Regions from separate parts of the Streptomyces sp. ITFR-16 genome, predicted to be linked through region 4. Evidence: riboswitches for the same ligand, from Rfam matches in the RefSeq annotation. Region 4 holds a riboswitch; each other region holds the start of a gene.
What was found. A riboswitch is a leader RNA that binds a small molecule or an ion and turns the genes downstream of it on or off. The one in region 4 is predicted to bind cyclic di-AMP.
Positions count from the first base shown of each region.

Region 1: it holds a riboswitch for cyclic di-AMP, as region 4 does, so the genes downstream of both, RLT58_RS13825 (C40 family peptidase) here and RLT58_RS16590 (M23 family metallopeptidase) in region 4, are expected to answer to the same signal.
Region 2: it holds a riboswitch for cyclic di-AMP, as region 4 does, so the genes downstream of both, RLT58_RS31805 (LysM peptidoglycan-binding domain-containing protein) here and RLT58_RS16590 (M23 family metallopeptidase) in region 4, are expected to answer to the same signal.
Region 3: it holds a riboswitch for cyclic di-AMP, as region 4 does, so the genes downstream of both, RLT58_RS21835 (transglycosylase family protein) here and RLT58_RS16590 (M23 family metallopeptidase) in region 4, are expected to answer to the same signal.

Region 1 is NZ_CP134609.1:3,140,193-3,147,411, reverse strand. Features, by position in the region: gene RLT58_RS13845 (LuxR C-terminal-related transcriptional regulator) at 1-646, shown strand, start outside; gene RLT58_RS13840 (GNAT family N-acetyltransferase) at 643-1,410, opposite strand; gene RLT58_RS13835 (C40 family peptidase) at 1,454-2,500, opposite strand; gene RLT58_RS13830 (hypothetical protein) at 2,872-3,225, shown strand; gene RLT58_RS13825 (C40 family peptidase) at 3,276-4,439, opposite strand; cyclic di-AMP (ydaO/yuaA leader) riboswitch at 4,438-4,603, opposite strand; gene pcrA (DNA helicase PcrA) at 4,861-7,219, shown strand, end outside.
Region 2 is NZ_CP134609.1:7,141,389-7,148,607, reverse strand. Features, by position in the region: gene RLT58_RS31820 (carboxymuconolactone decarboxylase family protein) at 32-511, opposite strand; gene RLT58_RS31815 (NAD(P)H-dependent amine dehydrogenase family protein) at 508-1,587, opposite strand; gene RLT58_RS31810 (FG-GAP repeat protein) at 1,691-3,190, opposite strand; gene RLT58_RS31805 (LysM peptidoglycan-binding domain-containing protein) at 3,402-4,280, opposite strand; cyclic di-AMP (ydaO/yuaA leader) riboswitch at 4,286-4,468, opposite strand; gene RLT58_RS31800 (isochorismatase family protein) at 4,949-5,581, shown strand; partial or broken gene RLT58_RS31795 (condensation domain-containing protein) at 5,652-6,998, shown strand; gene RLT58_RS31790 (hypothetical protein) at 7,160-7,219, opposite strand, start outside.
Region 3 is NZ_CP134609.1:4,915,254-4,922,472, reverse strand. Features, by position in the region: gene RLT58_RS21855 (Ppx/GppA phosphatase family protein) at 1-119, opposite strand, end outside; gene RLT58_RS21850 (DUF501 domain-containing protein) at 125-664, opposite strand; gene RLT58_RS21845 (FtsB family cell division protein) at 729-1,199, opposite strand; gene eno (phosphopyruvate hydratase) at 1,298-2,578, opposite strand; gene RLT58_RS21835 (transglycosylase family protein) at 2,900-3,646, opposite strand; cyclic di-AMP (ydaO/yuaA leader) riboswitch at 3,651-3,822, opposite strand; gene RLT58_RS21830 (transglycosylase family protein) at 4,135-5,091, opposite strand; gene RLT58_RS21825 (cytochrome P450 family protein) at 5,197-6,546, opposite strand; gene RLT58_RS21820 (nucleoside triphosphate pyrophosphohydrolase) at 6,556-7,219, opposite strand, start outside.
Region 4 is NZ_CP134609.1:3,725,957-3,733,175, reverse strand. Features, by position in the region: gene RLT58_RS16615 (FG-GAP repeat domain-containing protein) at 1-1,292, shown strand, start outside; tRNA gene RLT58_RS16610 (tRNA-Lys) at 1,391-1,464, shown strand; gene RLT58_RS16605 (SHOCT domain-containing protein) at 1,541-1,951, opposite strand; tRNA gene RLT58_RS16600 (tRNA-Met) at 2,109-2,182, shown strand; gene RLT58_RS16595 (PP2C family protein-serine/threonine phosphatase) at 2,389-3,510, shown strand; cyclic di-AMP (ydaO/yuaA leader) riboswitch at 3,777-3,931, shown strand; gene RLT58_RS16590 (M23 family metallopeptidase) at 3,943-5,094, shown strand; gene RLT58_RS16585 (aldo/keto reductase) at 5,253-6,197, shown strand; gene RLT58_RS16580 (PrsW family glutamic-type intramembrane protease) at 6,194-7,219, opposite strand, start outside.

The DNA of each region.
Region 1 (7,219 bases), 590 kb from region 4:
CGTGCTCGTCGACGACCACCGGATGTTCCGCACCGGCGTACAGGCCGAGATCGGCCGCACCGAGGAGACCGGGGTCGAGGTCGTCGGCGAGGCCGCCGACGTCGACCAGGCGGTCACCGTCATCACGGCGACCCGCCCCGAGGTCGTCCTCCTCGACGTCCATCTCCCGGGCGGCGGCGGCGTCGAGGTGCTGCGCCGCTGCGCCCCCTTCATGGGCGCGGTCGAGAACCCGGTGCGCTTCCTCGCGCTGTCCGTCTCGGACGCCGCCGAGGACGTCATCGGTGTCATCCGGGGCGGTGCGCGCGGCTATGTCACCAAGACGATCACCGGCAGCGACCTGGTCGACTCGGTCTTCCGGGTCCAGGACGGCGACGCGGTGTTCTCGCCCCGGCTGGCCGGCTTCGTCCTCGACGCCTTCGCCTCGACGGACGCGCCCCCGGTCGACGAGGACCTCGACCGGCTGACCCAGCGCGAGCGCGAGGTGCTGCGGCTGATCGCCCGGGGCTACGCGTACAAGGAGATCGCCAAGCAGCTCTTCATCTCGGTGAAGACCGTCGAGTCCCATGTCTCGGCGGTGCTGCGCAAGCTCCAGCTGTCCAACCGCCACGAACTGACCCGCTGGGCGACCGCGCGGCGGCTCGTCTAGCCCCGGTCCGGGTCCAGCGAGATGTTGAGCTTCTCGCCGATCCGGCGGTAGCCGATGGCCGCGTAGATCCGCTCCACATCGGCGTCGCCCGGCTCCAGCCACACCACCCGGCAGCCCCGCTCGAACGCGGTGCGCGTCAGATGGGCGGAGAGCGCGGCGCCGATGCCCCGGCGGCGGAAGTCCGCGCCGACCGCGAGACCGGCGAGCTCGCTGAGGCCGTCGACCGGGACCGAGCAGCCGCCCGCCCCGGCCGGGGTGCCGCCGACGGTCGCGAGCGCGGTGACCCCGCCGCCCGCCGCCGCGTTGCGCAGCCACTCGGCCGTGCCGTCCTCGGGCTCGCCCTCCCCGCCGTAGCCGAGGTGCTGGACGAGCGCTGCGGCCGCGAACTCCGCGTCCGTTGCGGGCTCCGTGACGACCAGGTCCGCGACCGGCTTCGGGTCCACCAGGCCGCCGGGGGCGCAGGCGAGGATCGGGGCGCGGTTCTCCACCGTGAACCCGGCGGCGAGCAGAGCCGGTTCGACGGCGGGCGCCCAGCCGGGCAGGAACTCCAGGCGGGGCATCCGGTCCCGCTCGCGGAAGGCCGCTATGAGTGCGTCGAGTTCGCCGGGCGTCGGCTCGGCGTCCTGGTCCGGGATCGCGTAGTTGGCGAACTTCAGGGACCAGTTCGGGTTGTAGCGGATCACGAACGGACCCACCCGGACATGGTCCGGCGAGCGGAGCGTGAGCGTACGGGCATGGGTCTGGACGTCGGCGTCCATGGGCATGTGCGGGTGTCCTTCGGGCCGTTGGGTTCGCAGCCACGGGAGCCTATGCCACCCGGGTCGCTCCCGCGAAAGGCATTTGGTCGATCGGAGCGATGCGGACCGGGGCGCCGGGGCGCGGGGCGTGGATCATCCGGCCGTTGCCGATGTACAGCCCGACATGGCTGACGCCGGAATAGAAGAACACGAGGTCGCCCGGCGCGAGTTCGGAGCGCGACACCCGGCGCCCCGCGTTGATCTGCGTGTACGTGGTCCGGGGCAGCGAGACACCCGCCGCGCGCCAGGCGGCCTGCGTGAGTCCGGAGCAGTCGAACGAGGAGGGGCCGGTGGCACCCCAGACGTACGGCTTGCCGAGGGCGGTGTACGCGAAGGCGACGGCTGCGGCGGCGCGGGAATTGGGCGCCTCGGCCGCGCCGCGCGGAGCGCTGCGGTCGGCGTGCCCGGCGCCGCGCCCGTCCTCCGACGCGTCGTAGGCGGCGCGCTCGGTGGGGGAGAGACGCTCCAGCAGCTTCCGGGCCTCGGCGAGCCTGGCGCGGACGGTGTCCTTGTGCGCGCGCAGGGCGGCCTGCTGGGACGCGAGCTCCGACAGCCGGCCGGCCGCCTCGGAGCGCAGCTGGGCCACGTCGGTGACCTGGCGCTCCACGGCACGGAGCCTGGTCGCGCGGCGCTCGCCGGCCCGCTCCACGTACGAGGCGCGCTCCAGGTACTGGTCGGGGTCCGAGGAGAGCGCGAGCTGGACGGCGGGGGAGAGTCCGCCGGAGCGGTACTGCGCGGCGGCGTACGCACCGAGCGCGTCGCGCGAGGCGTTGAGCCGGGCGGTCCGGCGGGCGGCCTCGTCGCGCAGGGCGTCCACGGACCTGGTGAGGGCCTTCGCCTTCACCTTCGCGCCGTTGTACTGCTCGGTGGCGACCTCCGCCTCCCGGTACAGCCGGTCCACCTCGGCCTTGACCTGGGCGGGGGTCGGCGCCGGCGCGGCGTGCGCGGATCCCGGCAGCGCGGCGGCGGTCGCGGCCCCGGCGAAGGCGAGGGTCGCTGCGGTGCGGGCAGCAGAGCCGGTGGAGAGGCGCTGCTTGGGTTTCCGATGGGCGGCCACTGGGGCGGGCGTCCTTCCTTCCGACTGCCCGGCGGGGACTACCGGCGGGCCCGTCCGGGATCCGGCGGCGGGCCGCCAACAGGGGGAGCGGTCCGTCGCCGGATCTCCCGGCGGGGTGGCCGCCCACCGCCGTCCGGGTGCGGAGCGGCGGTGGGCGGCCACCTGCACAGGGACGCTAAACCCGGGGCACGGGCAGGAGTCGTCTTGGCGCTTATTGCCCGCTTTTGGCGTTGCGTTGTCGTCGAATGACTGGGAAAAACGCGTCAGATTCAGGCATTTGGTGCATTCTTCGGTCACATGGCCACTACGCCTCCGGCTGCCGGGGAGCCCTGGTAAAGCGCCCGGAAACGCCGTGGCTAGGCTGCGGAACCATGCGCGTACTCATCGACTTCATCGTGGCCCTGCACATCATCGGTATCGCCGCCCTGCTCGGCGGCTTCCTGGGCCAGCTGAAGGCGATGTCGGCCGGCACGGCCCGGTTCGTCCCGGGGATGCTGCACGGGGCGCTGACGATGCTGGTCACCGGGATCGCCCTGGTCGGCCTCGACCAGGCCGACGACCACCCGGTGAACAACATCAAGATCGGCATCAAGCTGGCGATCCTGGTGGTCATCCTCGGGATCGTCTACGTCAAGCGGGACGAGGAGAAGGCCGGGAAGGGCCTCTTCGCGGCCGTCGGCGCACTCACGGCCGCCAACATCTTCATCGCCACGCTCTGGACCTGAGCCGCCCTGAGCCGGGCCGGCCGGAACCCGGGCCGGCCCCCTGCTCCCGGTCAGGCCGGCCGCACGCTCCCGTAGATCGGCATGTAGTAGATCGATTCCTCGCGCACGTTCGCCCCCGGCTTCGGCGCGTGGATCATCATGCCGTCGCCCTTGTAGATACCGACGTGGCTGATGTCGTCGTAGAAGAACACCAGGTCCCCCGGCTGAAGGTCCTCCGTGGCGATCCGCGTGCCCACCTCGACCTGGTCCCAGGTGGTCCGAGGGATGTCGACGCCCGCGGCCTTCCAGGCAGCCTGGGTGAGCCCCGAGCAGTCGTACGAGGCCGGGCCGGTCGCCCCCCAGACGTACGGCTTGCCGAGCTGCGCGCGGGCGAACGCGAGGACCTTCTCGGCCTTCGTCGAGGCGCTGCTGCCCGCACCGGACCCGGAACCCGTGCCGGTACCCGTACCCGTCCCGGAGCCGCTGTCGCCACCGGCCTCCTTGGCCTTGCGGGCGGCCTCCGCCTTCGCGGCGGCCTGCTTCTTCGCCAGCTCGGCGGCCTTGCGCTCGGCCTCGGCCTCCTTCTTGCGCTCCAGCTCGGCCAGCCGCGCCTTCTCCTCGGCGGTCAGCCTGGACAGCAGCGAGCGGGCGGAGGCCAGCTTCTTCTGGACGTTCTGCTTGCTGGTGCGCAGCGTGGCCTGCGACTCGGTGAGCGTCTCCAGGCTCGTCACCGCCTCGGCCCGCTGCCTGGACGCCTCCGCCTGCTGGGTACGGAAGTCCGAGACGGCCTGCTGCTGGCGCTCGGCCATCCGGTTCATCAGATGGGTCTGGTCGAAGAACGACTGCGGGTCGTTGGCCAGGAAGAAGGTGGCGGTCGGCGCGAGGGCGCCGTCGCGGTACTGGGCGGCCGCATAGGTGCCGAGCGTCCTGCGGGCCTCGTTCAGCTTCTCGGTGCGCTTGGCGACGTTGTCCAGCAGCGTGTCCACCCGGGAGCGCTGCTTGTCCGTCGCCTCCTTGGCCTGGTTGTACTGCTGGGTCGCGGTGCCCGCCTGCCGGTAGAGGTCGTCGACCTTCTTCTGGACGTCCTCGATGCTGGGCTTCGGGGCCGGGGCGGCCAGCGCGCTCTGCGAGGACAGCAGGGTCACCGACGCCAGCGCGGCCGTCGTGAGCCCGACGGCAGGGGTGGTGGTGCGCACCCGGGTGCGCGGCTTGCGATGCGACGCCAAGGCCGGCATCTCCTTCCGTGGACCGCCTACCGGGTTAGCTGTCGGGTTCGGGCGGAACGGAAGGCTGCCCTACGGTCCGGGTGGGGGATTCGGACCGATTCACCCCGGTGATGCGTGTGGGTCCCCGGTTCCGGACTCCCCTGGGGGAGGCGCGGATTCGGCGTGGACGCCCGCTCGGCGTGGTTCGCCTCGGTGGTACGGGCCGCCCGGACGAGCACGCTAGCCAACTCATGGTGCCGCTGTGAAGGTTGATGTGCGATATGCCCGATACATTTTCGTGACCTAGCCGGATCGGGGTGCTCCGGGGCAGGTGGAGCCCGCCTCCGGCCACTTCGCGCGGTGCCGTGCTTGCTCTGCGTGCCCGCCCGGAGGTGCGCGCTTCGTCACTCCGGCCCTGAGTGTCAGTCCGCACGCCTAGACTCGGACAGCGATGAGCAGCCTCTTTGACGACAGTTTCCTGGCCGGCCTCCAGCACACGGAGGAAGGGCCCCCGCCGCCCCCCGAGGACTCCGCACCCGAAGCGGTGCCGGAGGACCTCTTCGCGGGCGTGTTCGACGGGCCCCCGCCGCCCCGCGACGCGTACTACCGCGACGGGGCGCACCGCCCGGTCATCGACGCCGCCGCGCTGCTCGACGGGCTGAACACCGAGCAGCGCGCCGCCGTCGTGCACGCGGGCTCCCCGCTGCTCATCGTGGCCGGGGCCGGCTCGGGCAAGACTCGGGTGCTGACCCACCGCATCGCCCATCTGCTGGCCGAGCGCGGGGTGCACCCCGGCCAGATCCTGGCGATCACCTTCACCAACAAGGCCGCCGGCGAGATGAAGGAGCGCGTCGAACAGCTCGTCGGCCCGCGCGCCAACGCCATGTGGGTCATGACGTTCCACAGCGCGTGCGTACGGATCCTGCGCCGCGAGTCGAAGAAGCTCGGCTTCACCTCGTCGTTCTCGATCTACGACGCGGCCGACTCCAAGCGGCTGATGGCCCTGGTCTGCCGCGATCTCGACCTCGACCCGAAGCGCTACCCGCCGAAGTCGTTCACCGCCAAGGTCTCCAACCTCAAGAACGAGCTCATCGACGAGGAGACCTTCGCCGGGCAGGCCGCCGACGGCTTCGAGAAGACCCTCGCCCAGGCCTACGCGATGTACCAGGCCCGGCTGCGCGAGGCCAACGCGCTGGACTTCGACGACATCATCATGACGACGGTGCACCTGCTCCAGGCGTTCCCCGACGTCGCCGAGCACTACCGCCGCCGCTTCCGGCACGTCCTGGTCGACGAGTACCAGGACACCAACCACGCCCAGTACACGCTGGTACGGGAGCTGGTCGGCCCGGCCGGTCCCGAGGACGCACCCGCCGAGCTGTGCGTGGTGGGTGACGCGGACCAGTCGATCTACGCCTTCCGGGGCGCGACCATCCGCAACATCCTCCAGTTCGAGGAGGACTACCCGAACGCGACGACGATCCTGCTGGAGCAGAACTACCGCTCCACCCAGACGATCCTGTCCGCCGCCAACGCGGTCATCGAGCGCAACGAGAGCCGCCGCCCCAAGAACCTCTGGACCAACGCCGGCACCGGCGCCCGCATCACCGGCTATGTCGCCGACACCGAGCACGACGAGGCGCAGTTCGTCGCCGACGAGATCGACCGCCTCACCGACGCCGGCGACGCCAAGGCCGGCGACGTCGCGATCTTCTACCGGACGAACGCGCAGTCCCGTGTCTTCGAGGAGATCTTCATCCGCGTCGGCCTGCCCTACAAGGTCGTCGGCGGGGTGCGCTTCTACGAGCGCAAGGAGGTCCGGGACGTCCTGGCCTACCTCCGCGTCCTGGCCAACCCCGAGGACACCGTCCCGCTCCGCCGCATCCTGAACGTGCCCAAGCGCGGCATCGGCGACCGCGCGGAGGCGATGATCGACGCCCTGTCCCTGCGCGAGAAGATCACCTTCCCGCAGGCGCTGCGCCGCGTCGACGAGGCGTACGGCATGGCCGCCCGCTCCGCCAACGCCGTCAAGCGGTTCAACACACTGATGGAGGAGCTGCGCACGATCGTCGAGTCCGGCGCGGGCCCGGCCGTGGTGCTGGAAGCGGTCCTGGAGCGTACGGGCTATCTCGCCGAGCTCCAGGCGTCCACCGACCCGCAGGACGAGACCCGCATCGAGAACCTTCAGGAACTCGCTGCCGTCGCCCTCGAGTTCGAGCAGGAGCGTGGCGAGGAGGAGGGCGCGGGCACCCTCGCGGAGTTCCTGGAGAAGGTCGCGCTCGTCGCCGACTCCGACCAGATCCCCGACGAGGACACCGACGGCTCCGGCGTCATCACGCTGATGACCCTGCACACCGCGAAGGGCCTCGAATTCCCGGTCGTCTTCCTGACCGGCATGGAGGACGGCGTCTTCCCGCACATGCGGGCGCTGGGCCAGGTCAAGGAGCTGGAGGAGGAGCGGCGCCTCGCGTACGTCGGCATCACGCGCGCCCGTGAGCGGCTCTATCTGACCCGGGCGGCCATGCGCAGCGCCTGGGGCCAGCCCTCGTACAACCCGCCGTCGCGGTTCCTGGAGGAGATCCCGGACCAGCACCTGGACTGGAAGCGCAAGGGCCCGATGGCGGCCCCGGCGGGGCCCACGTCGGGCATCACCTCGTCGCTCTCCACGTCCCGTTCGCGTTCCGGCCCCTCGGGCTTCGCCACCCGGCGGACCTCGGACAAGCCGACGATCACGCTGGTGGTCGGCGACCGGGTCACCCACGACCAGTTCGGTCTGGGCACGGTGGTGGCGGTCGAGGGCATCGGCGACC
Region 2 (7,219 bases), 3.4 Mb from region 4:
GCCGCGACCGGGCTGTCCGCCGGCAGCCCGTTCACTGGCCCGGCAGCACACACACCGCGTCGAGACCGAGCACATGGTTGAGCCGGCCGAACGCCAGCCAGGAACCGATGCTCATGCTCAGCTCGACGATCTCCCGCTGGCTGTAGTGCGCCGTCATCCGCTCCCAGAACGCGTCGTCCAGTCCGTGGTGGTCCAGGGCGTAGCGCTCCGCGTACTCGGCGGCCAGCCGGGTGCGGTCGTCGAAGACCCCGGTCGTACGCCAGTCGCTCACCGCGTCGGCGAACTCCTCCTCGACCTTCTGCCCGTCGCGTTCGGTGCGCCAGTCCAGGCAGAACAGGCACCCGTTGATCTGCGCGATCCGCAGCCGGGCCGCCTCGAACTCGCGCAGCCCGAGCGTGGTGTGCTGGTAGACCGACAGCGAGAAGTTGGCCGCGGCCATGCCGATCCCGGGGACCATGTCGCCCCACACGTATCCGATCGGCTCCTGGCCCTCGGGGATGTCGATGATCATGGCTGTTTCCTTCCGAGTCGGCCGGCCGCGGGACGCAGGGGTACGTCGAGCGCGTCGTAGAGTCCGGGTTCCGCGTCCACCAGCCAGTCGATGGCGTTCACCAGCCGGCCGACCGCGGTGGCGTTGCCGCCCGCCGAGCGGTTCTCGTCCTCGTCACTGGCCTCGACGGTGACCTCGATGCGCGGCCGGCCCTCGATGATCACCCGGTGGGCCCCGGCCCCGTCGGGCGGTGAGGGCCAGTCCGGGGCGCAGGAGGCGTGGATCCGGGTGATGTGCTCGATGACGATGCGCGGCTCGCCCCCGACGATGCCCTGGACCTCGAACCGCACCGCCCCCTGGGTGCCGGCCTCGAACTCCCCCATCGTCCGGGTGCTCACCGTCGTCTCCAGCGCTCGGCGCGCCATGGTCTCGCGGATGTCGTCGAGCTCGACGCCCAGGGCCCGGGCCATCAGGCGTATCTGGCCGCCCCACACCATGGTCGGGACGGTGGCGGCGAGCATCAGGGGCTCGTAGTCCATGGGGTGGCCCATGCCGATCAGATGGCGGACCGAGTCGGGCTGGTCGTAGGTGGAGTAGTCGAAGATCTCCTGGCAGCGGACGGCGTCGACCGTGCTGCCGAGGCCGCTGATCAGGAGGGGCAGGACGTCGTTGCCCCAGCCGGGGTCGACGCCGGAGACGAAGAGGGAGCCGCCGCCCTCGGCGACGGCCGCGAGCACCGGGTCGCGCAGCTCGGGCGGGGCGCCCCGCTGGTCGTACAGGGCGTACAGGGCGGGGGTGACGACGACGGCGCCCGCCGCGACCGCCCGGGTGATGTCGGCCAGCGCCTCGTCGGGGCGGATGTCGCCGGAGGCGGCGTACACCACGGCACGGGGGGCGGCGGCCAGCACCGCGTCGATGCCGTCGGTCGCGGCGACACCCACGTCGCGCCCCAGGAGCCCGAGTTCACCGGCATCGCGGCCCACCTTGGCGGGGTCGTGGACGAGTACGTGTGCGAGTTGCAGGGCCGGATGCGCCTCGACGGCGCGGATGGCCGCGCGGCCGACATTGCCGGTTCCCCAGACCACCGTGGAAATCATGCGGCGGAGGGTAGCGCGCGGGATGAAAGGTTCATAGTGGCATCGCGCACCCGTTTCCGGAGGGCGGGGCGGGGCTCCGTGCCCCGCCCTCCGGCCGGTCCCGCTACTCGTCGATCGCGGCTCCGAGCCGGGCGCCCGCCCTCGGTGCGCCGAGCGATCCGCCGTCGAAGGTCCACGAGCCGGAGGCCGTCACGCCGCCGGCCGCGGCGGGGAGCACCCAGACGACACCGTTGAGCGTGTCCTCACCGGGAGCGGCGGCCAGCAGGCCGAAACGCCCGTCGCGGTCGGGGTCGGTCAGCCTGACCTGGCCGCCCCAGTTGTCGCCCCGCTCGGGGACGCCCGGTACGTCTGCGGAGTCCTGGTCCCACGAGGCGGCGCCGGCGGCGGTCAGCCCGCCGGCCGCGCCGCGCAGCACCCAGACGGCTCCCGCGTCCAGGACCGCGCCGACGTCCTCGCCGGGGGCTCCGACGGCCACGTCAGCGAAGCCGTCGCCGTCGGTGTCCGCCACGGACAGGTCGGTGCCCCAGCCGTCGCCGCGCTCGGATGTGCCGGGGATGCCCGGCGAGTCCTGCGTCCACCAGACCGGCGGAGTACCCGGGCCGTCGGCGCCGACGACGGGGCCGTCGCCCTCGCTGCCGTAGTAGACGCCGATCACCCCGCCGTCCCCCGCCCCGCCGCCGTTGTCGTCGGGGCGGCTCGGGTCCGCCGTAACGAGGTCGTCGAAGCCGTCGTTGTTGATGTCCCCCGAGGCGACGGACGGGCCGCCCCGCAGCGAGCGCTCGAAGCGGAGCCCCTGCACCTGGCCGGAGAAGTAGGCGGACCAGCCCTTGCCGGAGTCGGTGCCCGTGGTCGTTCCGGAGACGACGAGGTCGGCGAGGCCGTTGCCGTCGTAGTCGCCCGTGGTCAGCGCCTTGGGCGCGATCTCGTGGCCGGGGTCGGCCGGGATGTCCTCGCGTGCGGTGGGCGCCAGGGGTGCGGTGCCCTTCTTCAGCAGGGCCGCGTCGTACTGGAACAGCGTGAGATCGGAGCGGTCGGTCACGGCCAGCTGGTCGCCCGGGATGTCGGGGCTGAAGTGGGCCGCCGCGAGGGCGGTGCCGAACCGGTCGGACGCGGTGGGCTCGCCGGCCTGCAGCCAGTCGCTGTCCGCCCCCGAGAGCCCCTGCGGGGAGCCCCACAGCACGACGGCCCCACCGGCGTCGGCCAGGGGTTCGACGTCCTCGCCGGGTACGCCCACGATCGCGTCGTCGTAGCCGTCCCCGTCCAGGTCGCCGGTGGCCAGGGCGGCGCCGAAGGCGTCGCCCGCCTCGGCCGCGCCGCGCACCCCGGCCGAGTTCTGGCTGAAGACGGCGGACCGGGTGGTCCCGATGCCGGTGGAGGCGCCGTACTGCACGGTCACGTAGCCCGCGCCCTTCTTGCCGTCGACGGTCCCGCCGGGCGCGCCGATGAGCACGTCCTCGTGGCCGTCGCCGTTGAAATCGGTGTTGCGGTCGCTCGACCGCGTTCCGCCGGGTGTGCCGGCGTGAGCGGCGGGCGCGGTGATCGCGGCCCCCGCCAGCAGGAGAAAGGAGGCCGCGACGACAGCGGCCGGACGAGAGGTACGCACGAACGGCTCCTCGGTTCAAGGACGACCGGGCGGAGTCCGGGGGAAGCCGGGAAGGGCCCGTTACCTCCCTGGCCCCCTGTTCGACCGCCTCTGGGGCACAAGGGTTGTACGGCATGCGAAAAGGGGTGGAAGGGAGCGGTTTCGCTCCCTTCCACCCCTGCTCACCGTTCCGCCCCGAGCGCGGAACCGCTGAGACCGGCGGGCGCCTGGATCAGTAGGCGCCGAACACGTTGTCGATCGAGCCGTACGTGGCGGCGGCGTAGTTGCACGCGGCCGTGATGTTGGCGACCGGGTCCAGGATGTCCATGGACGTACCGGGCACGTGGTAGGCGTCGAACGTGGGCTGGATGACCTGGAGGAGACCCTTCGAGGGGGTGCCCGCGGCGGCGTTCGAGTCCCAGTTGTTGACGACCTGGGGGTTGCCCGAGGACTCGCGGATGATGTTGCGGTAGATGCCGTCGTAGCTGCCGGGGATGCCGTGCTCGGCCATGACCGCCAGCGACTCCTTGATCCAGCCGTCGAGGTCGTTCGTGTACGACGTCGCGGTCTGCGCCGGCGTGGTGGCGGCGGTCTCCTCGGCGACAGGGGTGGCCGTGGTGCGCTCGGAACGGTCGGCGCGGGGGGCGCTCTCGGTCCGGTCGGCCGACTGCGCGGAGGCGCCGGAGTTGTTCTCGGCCTTGGACGGGGCCTTCGGCGCGGACTTCGGAGCGGCGGCGGTGGACTTGGCGCCGATGGTCAGCTTCAGGCCCGGGTGAATGAGGTCGGGATTGCCGCCGACGACGTTCCGGTTGTCCTTGTAGAGCCGCTCCCAGCCGCCGGTGAGGGAATGCCCCTTGGCGATCTTGTAAAGCGAATCGCCGGAGACCACGGAATAGGTGGTGGGCGTCGCCTTCCGTACGGCAATTTCCTTGCCGGCCACGGAAGTCGGGGCCGCGGCCTTTTCGGCGACGACGGACTGCGCCGGGGCGGCGGAAGCCGATCCGGCGGCGATCATGGGGAGTGCGAGAACGACTCCGCCCGTGCTCACGGCAATGAAACCGCGGGTCAGGGGCGTGGACTTGGCACGGCGGTGCTTACCCTTGATGGGCATGGCGCTTTTCCTCTCCGCCGCCTGCGAGGTGAGCTGTCGGGTTCGGACTGGAGATGTCCGGCCGCACATGGCGACTTCACCCCTAGCCGCTCCGGATACCGGACCGGCGGCAAACCTGGGTCCCCCGCTCCTGCCGTACGTGAGTGGTCGGGTTACCGGACGGCGGCAGGATTCGGCGTTCCATCCGGATTGACGGCGACCGTAAGCGAGAAACGTCGGCCGAAACAAGCCCGGAATTCGTGATCACAATTGATTGCAAGATCGAATAAAGGGAAATTCACGTGACCGACCGCACAGGGCGAAGTCAACTTTCTTGGCACGACAGGGAACCGAAGCCCTCGGCGTCGCGTCTTCACGGGGAAACGTGACGCTGGCCACTGCGCCCGAAAGGGGCGATTTGGCGGCCCTTAGCAGCTTTTGGCATGGAAATAAGGGGCCGGGGAGAGCAATAGCCCCTTAATGCCGATAATTACCCAATACGGACAATCCGCCACTTCGTGCGGCGCGACTCGCGGGTCCGGGCCCCGTTCCGCCCCACCCGGCCGCATCGCCGTCATATGGTTAGCCTAACCTAAGTAGCCCGAGCCGATCATGGCGCTTCCGGGCGCTCCCCTGCCCTGAATCGGCGTCAGTCGCCCCGGCTCCCCACGGCATTGAAAGGCTCTCCCATGGCACTGCCCGCCATCGCCCCCTATCCCCTTCCCGGCGCGGACGAACTCCCCGCGAACCGGGTCGCGTGGACCGTCGATCCGGCGCGTGCCGTCCTGCTCGTCCACGACCTCCAGAATCACTTCCTCGGGGCCTTCGCCGCCGGCGAGCAGCCGCTGACCGGGATGCTCGACAACACCGCCCGCCTCGTCGGGGAGTGCCGGCGCACCGGCATCCCGGTGATCTACTCGGCCCAGCGCGGCGGCCAGACGGCCGAGGAGCGCGGCCTCCAGCTCGACTTCTGGGGTCCCGGCGCGGCGGACGACCCCGAGGCGCTGGCCATGCCGGAGTCCGTGGCACCCGCCGCCGGTGACACGGTGCTCACCAAGTGGAAGTACAGCGCCTTCGTCCGTACCGAACTGGAGTCACTGGTACGGGAGTCGGGCCGGGACCAGCTGGTGATCACCGGCGTGTACGCGCACATCGGGGTGCTCATGAGCGCCGCCGACGCGTGGATGCGGGACATTCAGGCGTTCGTCGTGGCCGACGCCGTCGCCGACTTCTCACGCGAGGACCACGACATGGCGCTGCGCTGGGCCGCCGGCCGCTGCGCGGTCGTAACCACCACCGACACCGTCCTCGCGGAGATCTGAGTCCCATGGCCCGCACGCCGGAGCAGATCCGCGACGATGCCGGGGCCCGGCCGCCGCTGCGGGAGGTCTCATGACCGTCCTGCTCACCGGGGACACCGGCACCACGCCGGACGGGCCGCCCGAGCCGTCCGGGCCGCGCAGGACGGACACCGTGCTGCCGTTGACGGCGGCGCAGGCGGGCGCGTGGCATGCGCGGCACGCCGGTCCGCGCGGCCCCGCTCAGCACCTCGCGGAGTGCCTGGAGATCTCCGGACCGCTGGATCCGGCGGTCTTCGCGGCCGCGCTGCGCCGGGTGACGGCCGAGACCGACGCGCTGCGCGTGCGGATCGAGGACTCCCCCGAGGGCCCCGTCCAGCGCATCGCCCCCTCGGCCGACCCGGCGCTCACCGTGCACGACCTGCGGGGCGCGCCCGACGCGGACCTGCGGGCGGAGACGTGGATGCGGGCCGACCTGGACGCGCCGTGCGATCCGGCGGCGGGTCCGCTGTTCCGGCACGCGCTGTTCCGGGTCGGGGAGGAGCGCTGGCTCTGGTACCTGCGCGTCCACCACCTGGCCATGGACGCCTACGGCTGCTGCCTCCTCGTGCGGCGCACGGCCGAGGTCCACACGGCGTTCGCCCGGGGCGGCGACCCCGGCCGGCGCCCCTTCGGCACCCTGACCGAGCTCGTCGCGCAGGACGCCGGATACCGGGCTTCGGGCGCCTTCGACGCGGACCGCGCCCACTGGTCGGCGGCCTTCGCCGACCGGCCGGAGGCTCCGGGGCTCGCAGGCCGGGCCGCGCCGCCCTCGGGTACGTTCCTGCGGCGCACCACACATCTGGGCCCCCGGACCACCGCACGGGTGCGGGATCTCGCCACCCTGCTCCGTGCCACCTGGCCGGAGGTGACGATCGCCGCCCAGGCCCTGTACCTGTCGCGGGCCGCGGACCGCCCGGAGGTGGTGATCGGGCTGCCGATGCCGGGCCGGGTGGGGCCGGCCGCCCTTCGGGTGCCGGGCATGGTGACGAACGTACTGCCGCTGCGGCTGACCGTCGCGCCGGGCACGACCTTCCCCGGGCTGGTGCGGCAGGTGGTCCTCGGCGTCCGCAGGACCCGCAGCCACCAGCGCTACCGCTGCGAGGACATCCACCGCGACCTGCGGCTGTCCGGGGCGGCCCGGGGTCTCGCCGGGCCGCGCGTCCACGCCCTGCCGTTCGACTACGCCGTGGACTTCGCCGGAGCGCCGGCCCGGGCCCGCAATCTGTCGGCGGGGCCGGTCGACGATCTGACCGTCACCGTCCACGACCGCGCCGACGGCCTCGGGCTGCGCGTCGACCACGACGGCCATCCGGCGCTGTACGACGAGGCCGCGCTCGCCGCCCACCAGGAACGCTTCGTGCACCTGCTGGAGCGGCTCACCGGGGGCGGCCCGCACACCCGGCCGCTCGCCTGACGGACGCCGGGACCGTCACGGCCGCAGCCGCCCGGCCGCCTCCGGTACGGCCCTGCACCCGGGACGAGGTGCACCGGCTGCCGGCCGGACCGGCCGACGGGCCCGCCCTGCTGCCCGGCTGCGGGGAACGTCCGGAACGGGTCCGCCTACCCGGCCGCGCGGACGCGGTCGTAGAGCTCGCGCAGCCACGGCCGGCGGACGGCGGG
Region 3 (7,219 bases), 1.2 Mb from region 4:
AGCCGGACGATCTCCATCCGCCGGTCGAGCTCGGTGAACTCGCCCGTGCGGGGATCGGCGTCCGCGACGAGCAGACGGATGGAGTTGGTACCGCAGTCGATGGCAGCTACCCGCGTCATGGCCCTCAGCCCTCGTCCCCGCCCGGCCCGTCGCACGGCGACACGCACGGCCCCTTGCGCCACCACTCCGGCAGCATCGCGATCGCCTCGTCCCCCAGCGGGTTCACGCCCGGTCCCGCCGCCAGCGAGTGCCCCACGAGCACGTGCAGGCACTTGACCCGGTCCGGCATGCCCCCCGCGCTCGGGAAGCCCTCCAGCACCTCGATGGCGTCGCGCCGCGCGAGGTAGTCCTCGTGCGCGGCCCGGTACGCGGCGGCCAGCTCCGGGTCGGTCTCCAGACGGGCCGTCATCTCCTTCATGACCCCGTTCGCCTCCAGCGTGCCGATCGCGGACGCCGCGCGCGGGCACGTCAGGTAGTACGTCGTCGGGAACGGCGTACCGTCCTCCAGCCGGGGCTGTGTCTCGACCACGTCCGGGTTGCCGCACGGGCAGCGGTGCGCGATGGCGCGCAGACCGCGCGGCGGGCGCCCCAGCTGCTGCTGGAACGCGGCGATGTCCGCGTCCGTGGGCGCGGTGGACTCGGTCTGGGGAGGGGGCGTTTCCATGCCTGCCTAGGTCTGGTCGGACTGCTCGAACTGCGGTTCTGCAGAGATGTACGGGGAATGCGGCTCAGCCGCGGTCGGCGCTGTCGACGCCGTCCCACAGGTTGGAGTGCCACGGGCGGTCGGTCTCGCCCGGCTTCCCGTCGCGCTCCCTGGCCGCGTCGGGGTCGACCACGGTGTAGCCGGTCTCCCCGGGAAGAAGGTAGTGCAGGTGTTCGCGGGCCAGCCGCTTGACGTACGCGTCGTCCTGGAGGCGGGCCTTCTCGTCCCGCAGCTCCTCGGTGCGCGCCTCGGCCTCCTGCGCCAGCCGCTGCTGGTCGGCGATCTCGTCGCGCTGCGAGACGTACTGACGCATCGGGTAGGCGAGGGCGACGACCAGGGAGCAGACGACCAGGGCCAGGAAGGCGGCCCGGCCGGTGAGCCGGGAGCGGCGGGCCTGCCGGCGGTTCTGGGACCGGTAGACGCGGGCGGCGGTCTGCTCGCCGAGCAGCCTCAGCCGGGTCGCGGTGGAGAACCGGTCCCGGTCCTTCGCGGCCATGTCTCCGCCTCCCCATTACGCACGTCCGTCCCCGCACACGGTACGGGACCGAGTGCGGGGACGGACGGAGGCCGGGGCAGTTGCCCCCGCCGGGCTTGTCAGCCCTTGAAGCGCGGGAAGGCGGAACGGCCCGCGTAGACCGCGGCGTCGTCGAGGATCTCCTCGATGCGCAGCAGCTGGTTGTACTTGGCGACACGGTCCGAGCGGGCCGGGGCGCCGGTCTTGATCTGGCCGCAGTTCACGGCGACCGCGAGGTCGGCGATGGTGACGTCCTCGGTCTCGCCGGAGCGGTGGGACATCATGCACTTGAAGCCGTTGCGCTGGGCCAGCTCGACGGCGTCCAGGGTCTCGGTCAGCGAACCGATCTGGTTGACCTTGACGAGCAGGGCGTTGGCGGAGCCCTCCTCGATGCCGCGGGCCAGGCGCTCCGGGTTGGTGACGAAGAGGTCGTCGCCGACGATCTGCACCTTGGCACCGAGCTTGTCGGTGATGACCTTCCAGCCGGCCCAGTCGTCCTCGTACAGCGGGTCCTCGATGGAGACCAGCGGGTACGCGGAGACGAGCTCCTCGTAGTACTCGGTCATCTCGGCGGCCGAGCGGGACTTGCCCTCGAACTCGTACTTGCCGTCCTTGTAGAACTCCGAGGCGGCGACGTCGAGCGCGAGCGCGATGTCCTTGCCCGGGGCGTAACCGGCCTCCTTGATGGCCTCGAGGATGAGGTCGAGGGCGGCGCGGTTGGACTCGAGGTTCGGCGCGAAGCCGCCCTCGTCACCGAGACCGGTGGACAGGCCCTTGGTCTTCAGGACCTTCTTGAGCGTGTGGTAGACCTCGGCGCCCCAGCGCAGGGCCTCGGAAAAGGACTCCGCGCCGATGGGGGCGATCATGAACTCCTGGATGTCCACGTTGGAGTCGGCGTGCGACCCACCGTTGAGGATGTTCATCATCGGGACGGGCAGCAGGTGCGCGTTCGGGCCACCGAGGTAGCGGAACAGCGGCAGGTCGGAGGCCTCGGAGGCGGCGTGCGCCACGGCGAGCGAGACGCCGAGGATGGCGTTGGCGCCGAGCGAGCCCTTGTTCTCCGTGGCGTCCAGGTCGAACATCGCCTGGTCGATGAGGCGCTGCTCGGTCGCGTCGTACCCGACGAGCTCCGGGCCGATCTGCTCGATCACGGCGAGGACGGCCTTCTCGACGCCCTTGCCCTGGTAGCGGTTGGGGTCACCGTCGCGAAGCTCAATGGCCTCGAACGCACCGGTGGAGGCTCCGGACGGGACAGCAGCACGACCCGTGCTGCCGTCGTCGAGGCCAACCTCGACCTCGACCGTGGGGTTGCCCCGGGAGTCGAGGATTTCCCGGGCTACGACGACGTCGATGGACGGCACGAGGCATCTCCTTCTGGGATATGACGCTGGTTGTGCAGGGTCACTTTGGCCTTGCGACAAGAGCCTAACCGGCCCGGCCCGCTCCGTCGGCCGGGCGCCCGTCCCCTGGGACGAAAAAGGACCCAAGGGCAGGCATAGCGGGACAGACGGCCAGAAATTTACTGACCAGTAACGACAACAGTTGAACGATCAAGCCTCCCGGTGACCGCCCGCCGGCCGCGCAGGCGGCGCCGGAACCGGCAGACCCCGGCCCGGAGCGCACGGGGGGAAGGTGCGCACCGGGCCGGGGCGGCCGTGGTGATCAGCGAGGAGAGGTCGCCACTACTTCGTCAGGTGGAGCTGCTGGCCCGGGTAGATCAGGTCGGCGTCCTCGACGATGTCCTTGTTGAGCTTGAAGAGCTTCGCCCAGCCGCCCTTGACCTTGTGGTCCGCGGCGATCTTGCTGAGCGAGTCGCCCGCGACGACCTTGTACTCGCCGTCACCCTTGGCGACCTTGTCGCCGGTGGGGGTGGTGACGGTCTTCTTCTCGGCCTTCTTCGGGGCGGCCGAGCGGTCCGAGCGGTTGGTGGCGGGCGCCTCGGTGCGCTCGGCCTTCTTCGGCGCGGCCTGCTGGGCCGGCGCGGACTCCTGCTTCGGAGCGGTCTCGGTCTTGGCGGCACCGGAGCCGGTGTCGACGCCCGGGTCGACACCGTCGTTGCTCAGGTTGCCGGCGCCGGCGCAGGACCAGGCGCCCGGGCCCTGCATGTCGAGGAGCTTCTCGGCGGTGGCGATCTGCTGGGCCTTGGTGGCCAGGTCGGCGCGGGCCGCGTACTGGGTGCCGCCGGCGGCGGCCCAGCTGGACTGCGAGAACTGCAGGCCGCCGTAGTAGCCGTTGCCGGTGTTGATGGACCAGTTGCCACCGGACTCGCACTGGGCGACGGCGTCCCACGTGGACACCGAGGCGGCGGAGGCGCCGGTCGCGCCCATGAGCGGGACGGCGATGGCGGCACCGGTGACACCGGCGAGCGTGGCGATACGGACGGCCTTGGACGGGCGGCGGTGCTTGTTGCCCTTGCTGTTGAGCAGCATCGAGACTTCTCCTCACCGACGCCTACGAGGTGAGCTGTCGGGTTCGGGCCAAGTGAGTTGCCCGGTCGCACGTCCTTGCGTGCGACTTCACCCCTAGCCGGTCCTGGTGCGTCTCACGACGACCGGGCCCGGCGCCTACCTGGGTCCCCCGCTCCTGCCTACGGCGCTTTACGCGTCTGTTCCCTTCGACCGACGGCAGGATTCGGCGTGACGGTCGACGGGGCCCGCGGTGCGAGCGGTTCCGACCGTAAACACACGCAACCCCCACATTCAAAGAAGGACATACCGGATAAACAGCCCTTCCTTGCATCCTATGAACGCCTGTTTGCGCAGGTCGGAACGGATGCGGGGGGACCTCCCGGACAAGACACGCCAGTTCACGCAAAGAGACCCATGTCTCACTCCTTCCAAAGTGGGACATAGGCCTCTGAACTACCCCAGTTTTCGGGGCGCTTTCGACTGCTTCCGAGCCGATGATCAGATGATGCTCATTCAGCCTTCAGGCCGAGGTCGAGGCTCTGGCCAGGCAGGATGAGGTCCGGGTCGGAGCCGACCTCCGCCTTGTTGGCCTCGTAGAGCGCCGGCCAGCCGCCGGGCAGGTCCTGTGCGTCCGCAATCGCCCAGAGGTTGTCGCCCGGCCGCACCGTGTACGTGCCGTCCTCGGCCTGGGCACCCGTGTCGCGGGCGCCGCCGTCACCGCGCGAGGCGTGCCGCCCCGAGTCCCGGCCGCTGCCGCCGCCCCGGGTCTCCTCGGGCGCCGGAGCGCCCCGGTGCCTGCCGCCCTTCTCCTGCGCCCCGTCCGACGGGTCCGCCGAGCCGGAGGGGCCGGTGGAGGGCGTGGCGGACGGGGAGGCCGAGGCGTCCGGCGTCTTCCCGTCGCTCTTGCCCTTGCCCTTCGCGTCACCCTTGTCCGTGGCCTCGGGCGACGGCGTGTCCGTCTTCTCCGACTCCGACGCGTCGTCGGAGGGATCGGCGCCCAGGGACCCGTCCTCGCTCCCGGAGGTGTCGGAGGCGTCCGAGGAGGGGTCGGCGGAGGGCGTGCTGCCCGGGTCGACACCCGGCAGCGTCCCGTCCACCGCGAGCCCGGAGACGACCGCGCAGCTGGGCCACGCCTTCGGCCCCTGGTCGTCCAGGACCTTCTCGGCCACGGCGATCTGCTGCGAGCGGCTGGCGAGGTCCGCGCGCTCGGCGTACGACTCGCCGCCGTACGCCTTCCAGACCTCCTGCGAGAACTGCAGTCCGCCGTAGTAGCCGTTGCCGAGATCGGCACTCCACATGCCGCCGCTCTCGCACTCGGCCACCCGGTCCCAGGTCGACGCGTCCGCCGCGTGCGCGCCTGCCGCGCCGAGCAGCGGGATGGCGATGGCCGAGCCGGTCACGCCTGCGGCGACGATGATGGCGGGTGCCTGCCGAGGGCGGCGGTGTCTGCCGTTCGCGGAGCCCATGGGAATGCCTTCCGTGTGACTGACGAGTGACTGGTGAGTCGAACGGTGAACCTAGCGGGACTCGAACGTGTGTCACAAGTCGATGCAGCAGAGATCACGTGAAAGTCACAGAGTTGACAGAGTGTCACCTTCGTCGGACCGCGCGCCGGGGGTGAACTCGACCGGAAGGGTGCGCAGTCCACGCATGATGAGCCCGCCGCGCCAGCGCAAATCGGCAGGATCCCCCGCAAGTCGCAGGTCCGGGAGGCGCTTCAGGAGCATCGCGAGCGCGGACTGCCCCTCCAGCCGGGCCAGCGGTGCTCCCAGGCAGTAATGGATGCCGTGTCCGTAGCCCAGGTGCTGGTTGTCACTGCGTGACAGGTCGAGGGTGTCCGGTCCGCCGAAGCGTTCCGGGTCCCGGTCGGCCGCCGCCAGCACCACCAGCACCGGATCGCCCGCCGCCACCCGCTGTCCGCCGATGGCCAGCTCCTCGGTGGCGTACCGCCAGGTGGCCAGCTCCACCGGCCCGTCGAACCGCAGCAGTTCCTCGACCCCGGTGGCCAGCAGCTCCGTCTCCCCCGCCGCCAGCGAACGCTGCAGCCGCTCCCGCTCCGCCGGATGGCGCAGCAGGGTGTGCACGCCGTTGCCGATGAGGTTGACCGTGGTCTCGAACCCGGCGAAAAGCAGGATGAAGGCCATCGCCGCGGCTTCGTTCTCGGTCAGGTGCTCGCCGTGGTCGCTCGCCCGGATCAGCCCCGAGATCAGGTCGTCGCCGGGGTTCTCCCGCTTGCGGTGGATCAGTTCGAGCAGATAGCCGCGCATCTTCTTCACCGAGCGGGCCACCCCGCCGCGCGGGCCGCCGCCGTGGCGGATCATCATGCCGGCCCAGTCCCGGAAGTCGTCCTGGTCCTCCGCCGGGACGCCGAGCAGGTCGCAGATGGCGTAGATGGGCAGCGGGAAGGCGAACTCATGGATGAGGTCGGCCTCCCCCTTCGCCACGAAGCCGTCGATGAGCCGGTCCGTCAGCTCCTGCACGCGGGGCGCGAACTCCGCGATGCGCCGGGGCGTGAACGCCTTGGACACCAGCCGGCGCAGCCGGGTGTGGTCGGGCGGGTCGATGTTCAGCAGATGCGTCATCAGCTCCGCCTTGCGCTCGCCCGGAATGCCCGTCTTTCCCTTGGCGTGCGCGGACTCGGCGTGGTGGGCCGGGTTCTTGGAGAGCCGGGTGTCGGCGAGGGCCTGGCGGGCGTCCGCGTACCGGGTGACGAGCCACGCCTCGACCCCGCTGGGCAGCGTGGTGCGGTGCACGGGGCTGTGCGCGCGCAGCCAGGCGTAGGCGGGGTACGGATCGGTGGCGAACTCCCAGGTGAAGAGTGCGGGGGCGGGCGGCACATCGGCGGACGCCCCGTGGGCGGGGCAGCCGGCGGGGGCGTCGGCGGGGATCTCGGCCGGGCTGCCGGCGGGGCTGTCGTTCACCCCCCGACGTTATCCGTTGCCCTCCGCCGCCCTGATGGCGTCCCGGTAGGCGCGGCCCGCGGCCCGCAGCGCGGCCTCCGGGTCGATGCCGTCCTCCTGGGCCCGCACCGCCAGGGCGAGGAGCCGGTAGCCGACGCCGTCGCTCTCGTCGCCCCCGGGCAGCGCCACCTCGAGTCCGGCGGTGCGGGCCCGGCCGGCGAGCTTCGCTGCGAGCGCCAGGGCGGGCTGGCCGAGCGGCACCCCGTCGGTGACCGAGTCGCGCTGCTTCTCGATCGCCTTGGTGCGCAGCCAGTGCTCCTGGACGTCCTCGGGGGTCTCGGCGGTCTCGTCGCCGAAGACGTGCGGGTGGCGGTGGATCAGCTTCTCGACGAGCGTGGCGGCGACGTCGTCCACCGAGAAGGGCTCCTGCTCGTCCTCCTCGGCGATGCGCGCGTGGAAGACGACCTGGAGCAGGACGTCCCCGAGCTCCTCGCGCAGCTCGTCCCGGTCGCCGTCCTCGATCGCCTCGACGAGTTCGTACGCCTCCTCGATCGCGTACTTGGCCAGGCCCCGGTGGGTCTTCTGCGAGGTCCACGGGCACTCGCGGCGGACCCGGTCCATGACCTGGACCAGATCCAGGAGCCGGGCGCCCGGCAGATCGTACGAACCGGGCAGCAGCTCCAGGTCCGGCATC
Region 4 (7,219 bases):
ACGACCGGACGGCGGGCAAGCTGCTGCTGACCGACTTCCACACGGGCACGGCGGCGGCCCCCCGCGCGGTGGCGGATCTGCCCGCCGGGAAGACCGCCGACCAGCGGCGGCTGACCTGGGCAGTGGACAAGTTCGGCGGGGACATCGCGTACGTGGATGCCGCGCAGACGCTCCACATCGTGCCCAGCGGGGTGCCCGCGCAGCCCCTGGCGAAGCTCGCCTCCGACGTCGGCGGTGACTCCGTCGACATCAAGGGCGTCAACGGTCTGTCGGCCTGGCTCAGCACCTGGCAGTTCAGCAAGCCCGTCACCTGGACCTACACCGTCAAGGACCCGACCGGCCGTACGGTGCGCACCCTCAAGGGCGACTCCGGTACCGAGGCGGACGTCGCCTGGGACGGCAGGACGGACGCGGGCGGTTACTCGCTGAACGGCCGGCACACCTGGAGCCTGAAGGCGACGGCCGAGGACGGGGCAGGTACGTACACCACCAGCGGGGCCGTCTACCTGGGAGGCGGTAGGGCGGGCTTCCACGACCAGGGTGGCCTGAGCACCGGAGACCTCGTCACCCTCAACTCCTCGGGCGGCCTGACCGTCCAGTTCGGGCAGGACCCGGGCACCTTCAGCGGCAAGAAGTCCGGCTCCGGCTGGCCGGCCGGCACGCTGGCCGTCCCGTTCACGGACACCGGCAGCGATCGCTGCTCCGAGCTGCTCGTACGGATGCCGGGCGGCGAACTGCGCCAGTACGCCGGCCGCTGCGGCACCTCGGGCTACACGCCGGGCGGCAAGCACACCGTGATCGGCGGCGGCTGGCAGCAGTACGACGTGCTGACCTCGCCCGGCGACCTCAACGGCGACGGCCGGTCCGACCTCGTGGCCCGTCAGACGTCCACCGGCGACATGTACTTCTACGCGGGCGCGCCCGGCGGGAAGTTCGCCGTGAAGACCCGGATCAACACCGACTGGCGGACGTACGCCCAGATCGCCGGCGTCGGCGACATCACCGGCGACGGCATCCCCGACCTGCTCGGCCACGACCGCAACGGCGGCCTGTGGCGCTACGACGGCCTGGGCAACGGCCGCTTCGCGCCCCGGGTGAAGGTGTTCTCCGACTGGGGCTCCACCTACAACGCCATGGTGGGCGTCGGCGACCTGAGCGGCGACGGCAGGAACGACATCGTCCTGCGCGACCCGGCGGGCAATCTGTTCCGCAACAACGGCAACGGCAAGGGCTCGTTCGGCGCCCGCACCCGGATCGCCACCGGCTGGCAGACGTACAAGGGCATCTTCTGATCCCCTGAGCGGCTCCCCTCCCCGGTGACGGGGCCGCGCAGCCGATACCCGATCGGCTGCGCGGGCGGGGCGGGCTATGCTCGGGGGTGATTCGCCGAGGGCCGTTAGCTCAATTGGTCAGAGCAGCGGACTTTTAATCCGTTGGTTGTGGGTTCGAGTCCCACACGGCCTACCTCGCGGCCCCGGGCCGGCACTGCGCCGGTCCGGGGCCGCTCTGTGTCCGTGTCCGGGTGCGCCCCCGGCTCGCGTCAGACCAGGAGCTTCGTCTTCGCCCGCTGGTACTCCTCGTCCGAGATCGCGCCCTTGTCCTTGAGGTCGGCGAGTTTCGCCAGGTCCTCGACGTGGCTGCTCTTCGAGGAGCCGCCGCCCTCGCCGGTGCCGGCGGCGTCCCGTACGTACGCCTTGAATGCCGCGTCCCGCTCCTTCGCTTCCTTCACGTCGCGCTTGCTCATGGACTTGCCGCGGGCGATCACGTAGATCAGGACGCCGAGATACGGCAGCACCAGGGCCAGGATCAGCCAGCCGGCCTTGGCCCATCCGCCCAGGTCGTCGCTGCGGAAGATGTCCATGATGACCCGGAACAGCAGGAACAGCCACATGATCCACAGGAAGAACCAGAGCATCGTCCAGAACAGGTTGAGCAGGGGGTAGTCGTCCATGGTCCACTCCAGGCGCCGCGTCGAATGGCTGATTCCGAAAGCCGAATCCGAAAACAGTCATATCACCGCATTTACCCCCTCGCCCGTCGGTGGCGGCCCGCCCGCCGCGACCGTGGTCATGAGTGCGCCGAACATGCCGTAGAGTTGTGTTTACCGACGCGGGGTGGAGCAGCTCGGTAGCTCGCTGGGCTCATAACCCAGAGGTCGCAGGTTCAAATCCTGTCCCCGCTACTGAAGAATCAGGCCCGGCATGCATACAGCGTGCCGGGCCTGATTCGTTGAGGGGTACCCCCCATTGGCCGACGAGGAGTCGCCCCGCGACTCCGGTCCGGGAAGGCTGGGAGTGGTGCGCGGTACCGTCCGCGGCCGTGGGTGCACCGGGCAGGAGACCACAGGTGGGGATGCGGGAGCAGCAGCGGAGGGGACATCCCGGAGGCGTGGGGACCCGCCGGTTCGTCCGGGCGCTGCCCGCGCTGATGATCGTCGTGGGTGTGCTGTTCGACTTCCTCACCCCGCCCGTCTTCACGGCCGTGCCGATGTTCGCGGCCGCCCCGCTGATCGCCGCTCCGTTCTTCACGCTGGGCAGCACGGTCCGGGTCGGGATCGCCGCGCTGCTCGCCGTCGCCGTGAAGGTGCTGTACGGCGGCACCCTGCCGGGCGTGGTCCTCACCAGTGAACTGCTCACCGTCCTCACGGTCTCGGTGCTCGCCGTCGTGATCAACGGGGTCGTGCGGCGCAGCAACGAGCAGCTGGCCTCGGCCCGGGTCATCGCGGAGACCGCCATGCGGGCGGTGCTGCCCACCCCGGCCGAGCGGATCGGCGGTCTCCAGGTGGCGGCGCGCTACGAGGCGGCGCAGGCGGACGAGTTCGTCGGCGGCGACCTGTTCTCGGTGACCGACACCCCGCAGGGCGTGCGGCTGGTGGTCGGTGACGTACGGGGCAAGGGGCTGGACGCGGTCGAGGCGGTGGCGATCGTCATCGGCGCGTTCCGGGAGGCGGCCGAGCAGGAGAAGTCGCTGGAGGGCGTGGCGCAGCGGCTGGAGCGCGCGCTGGCCCGCGAGTCGAGCCGGCAGGGCGGTCTCGACGCCGTCGAGGGGTTCATCACCGCCGTGCTCGCGGAGATCCCGCCGGGTGCCCCGCTGGTACGGATCGTCAACCGCGGCCACCCCGAGCCGCTGCTGCTGCACAAGGACGGGGCGCTGGAGGTGCTGGCGCCCTCGGTGCCCGCGCTGCCGCTCGGCATGGACCTGGGTGTCTGGCCGGACCGCGCGGACGAGTGGCAGCTGCCGGACGGGGGGACGCTGCTGTTCTACACGGACGGCCTCTCCGAGGCCCGCAACGCGGAGGGTGTCTTCTACGACCCGGCGGAACGGCTGCGCGGGCGGCTCTTCCCGGGGCCCGAGGAGCTGCTGTCCGCGCTGACCGACGACGTACGGCTGCACACCGGGGGCGAGTCGACGGACGACATGGCGCTGCTCGCGGTCGTCCGGCCGGCGAAGGGGCAGCCCGACCGGCGCAGGACCGTGAAGATCGTGGGTCTGGGCGAGGGTGCCGGATGACCTGCGGGGCACGGGAAGGCGCGGGCCGTGGGACGGTGCCACCGTCCGTAGTCGAAGGACACCCCTCCGCATAACATTTGACGCAACGTCAGAAATAGGGTCGTGTCCGACGGGTGTTCAACTCGCCCGATTCCACCCGGTTGTGTCCCGTAAAGTCCAGGCCAAAGACGTGAACGATCAGTGGGAACAGCTTGGAATCGGACCCGTCTGTCTATTAACGTTCGATAACGCAGCGCGGTTGTCCCAGCCGCCGTCAGTGGCGGCACCGTGCGCGAGCGCCGAATTCCGCAAGGGAACCGGGGAACCACCTACATGGGGTGAATCGGGCATCTCTGTCTTGCTCATGAGACGGAGGCACCCGTAGGAGACCTTCCTGCTCCGAACCCGTCAGCTAACCCGGTAGGCGAGAAGGAAGGAAAGGAGTGCGCCCCCGTGGCGTCCAACAAGCCTGCCCCCGAATCACCCTCCCGGTTCGTGCCCGAGTACAGCCATGACTTCACGGCCGGGCCCGGCACCGCGTTCGGTCCTGATCACGGGAGCGACTACGGCACCGATCGGGGCAGCGACTTCGGCAACGGCTTCCGCGCCGACGAGGCCGAGGCCGACCGGGCCTGGGAGGAATGGAATCCCACCGAGGAGTCCGTCCGTCCCGTGCGCGGCAAGCACCGCGTCGCCAAGCAGCGCAATGGTCTGGCCCGCAGCTCCACCGTCCTCGGCGTCGGTGTCATCGCGGCCGTCGGTGCGGGTGGCATGGCCACCGCGCAGAGCAAGCCGCCGGTCTCCATCTCTCTTCCCGATTCCATCGCGGACAATCTCCCCGACGCCAAGTCCCTCCCGGGCGTGAGCGCGTTGTTCTCGGGCGAGTCCGACGCCGGGAAGCCCGAGACCGCGACCGCCTCCGCCCCCCTGACCACCGCCGGCATCACCACCGCCGAGGCCGAGCAGGGCACCACGGACGCCGGTGAGGCGCTCCGCGCCCGCATCCTCCAGCAGGCCGAGCAGCAGCAGGGCGCCGCCGACGCCGAGGCCAAGGCGGCCGAGGAGAAGGCCGCCGCGGAGAAGGCGGCCGCCGAGGCGAAGAAGCAGCAGGACGCCGCCGAGGCCAAGGTCGCCGCCGAGAAGAAGAAGGCGGCCGAGGAGGCCAAGAAGAAGGCCGAGGCGCTGCGGCTGGCCAAGCTCGCCGCCAGCTACTCGCTGCCCACCACCTCGTACACGATCACCTCGACGTTCGGCGAGGCCGGTTCGATGTGGTCCTCCGGCTATCACACGGGCCTCGACTTCGCGGCGCCGACCGGTACGCCGATCAAGGCCATCCACAGCGGCACGATCAAGTCGGCCGGCTACTCGGGCTCGTACGGCTACCGCACGGTCCTGGAGCTGGAGGACGGCACGGAGCTGTGGTTCTGCCACCAGTCCTCGATCGATGTCGCGGTCGGCCAGAAGGTCACCACCGGCGACACCATCGGACGCGTCGGCGCGACCGGCAACGTGACCGGACCCCACCTCCACCTGGAGGTCCACACCCCCGACGGCACGGGCATCGACCCGATGGCCTGGCTGCGCGCCCGGGGCCTCACGGTCTGACCGCCCCCCGGCCGGATTCCCGGCCGCCCCGACCCCGGCAGTCCTGACGCTCACCCCCCGACGTCAGGGCTGCCGGTCTGCGCCGGCCGGCCCGCTCCCGCCGGATTGGGTGTACACGGCATGGAAAAGCGGAGCGGTCGGAACCGGTTGTTCCACCCATGACTTCACTTCGCAAGCTCGGCTCGTCCGACCTCCAGGTCTTCCCGCTCGCCCTCGGCGGCAACGTCTTCGGCTGGAGCGCGGACGAGGACCGCTCGTTCGCCGTTCTCGACGCGTACGCTGCGGCCGGCGGGAACTTCATCGACACCGCCGACGCCTACTCCTCCTGGGTGGAGGGCAACGAGGGCGGCGAGTCGGAGACGATCATCGGCAAGTGGCTGGCCGCGCGCGGCAACCGGTCCGACATCCTGGTGGCCACCAAGGTCGGCGCCCACCCCGCGTACAAGGGGCTCTCGGAGACCACCATCAAGGCCGCCGCCGAGGAGTCGCTGCGCCGGCTCGGCACCGACCACATCGACCTCTACTACACGCACTTCGACGACGAGACCGTGCCCGTCGAGGAGATCATCACCGCCCTCGACCAGCTTGTGAAGGACGGCAAGGTCCGCGAGATCGCCGCCTCCAACATCAGCCCGGAGCGGCTGCGCGCCTCGCTCGAGTTCTCCGAGCGCGAGGGGCTGGCCCGCTATGCGGCGCTCCAGCCGCACTACAACCTGGTCTCCCGCGACACCTACGAGGGCGAGCTCCAGGACACCGCGGCCGAGGCCGGGCTCGCGGCCGTCCCGTACTTCGCGCTGGCCTCCGGCTTCCTCACCGGCAAGTACCGTCCGGGGACCTCGGTGGACAGCGTCCGGGCCGGAAAGGCGGGCGCCCACCTGGATTCGGAGCGCGGACAGAAGGTCCTGGCCGCACTCGACGCGGTGGCGCGGGAGCGGGACGCGGAGATCGCGACCGTGGCGCTGGCGTGGCTCGCGTCCCGGCCGACGGTCGCCGCACCGATCGCCTCCGCCCGTACGGTCGAGCAGCTTCCGGCCCTGCTGGCGGTCGCCGACCTGCGGCTGACGGACCAGGAACTGACCACGCTCACCGAGGCCTCCGCCTAGGACTGCGGCGGGGGGTTGTGGCCGTACCCGTACGGCGGGGCGGGGTTGTACGGCGCGGTGCCGTAGGGCTGCTGGCCGTACTGGGGGCTGCCGTACTGCTGCGCGGGGTACGGGCCGGCGCCGTACTGCGGCGGGGCGTACGGGTACGGGGCATGGCCGCCGTAGGGCTGCCCGTATCCGTACCCCTGGTACGGGCGGGGCTGCGGGGGCAGGTGGGCGGGGCGCAGCCGGCCCGTGGTCCGGGCCGCGAAGACCAGGGCGGGGCCGGCGATCTGTCTGCGCTGCCACAGGTGGTGCAGCAGCTCCAGCTCGCGTTCGGCGTAGTCCGGGCCCGCTGTGCCCCGGCGGGCCTGCCGGCGCAGCAGCGCCAGTGATGTCGCGAACGCCTCGTACTCGCCGACCGTACGGGCCGCCGCCCTGCCGTGCTCCCGGGCCCGGCCCGCCGCCGACGCGGGTGTCTGCGGCGCGTGATGCGCGGGGGCGTAGGGGTGTGCGGCGGCTGCCGCCGCCTCGTGCAACTGGCGTGCCGCCTCCCGGGCCTTGCCCCGGGTCCGCATCGAGGACAGGGCGAGCGGTTCGACGGGGGACAGCCAGCCGGCCGCGGCGTACGCGGGCAGCTCGACCGCGAGGGTGCGCAGCTCGCGCTGGCGGGACCAGATCGCCAGCCAGGTCACCAGCCCGAAGACCGGGACCATGAAGGCCCCGTAGACGGCGTAGAAGCCGTACGGGCCGAACGTCGACGAGCCGTTCCACAGGGCGTGCATGCCCATCGCGAGGACCAGGCCCAGCAGCGGGAGGGCGATGCGCCGGGCCCGCTGGTGGTACGCGCTGCTCGCGGCGAGCCCGAAGCCGATGCCGGTCAGCACGGTGAACAGCGGGTGGGCGAACGGCGTCAGCACCACCCGTACGAAGAATGTCGCCGCCGTCACCGAGGCGAAGCCCGCGCCCATCTGCTGGTCCTCGCCGAAGGCGTTGCCCAGATAGAGGATGTTCTCGGTGAACGCGAAGCCCGTCGCGGCGAA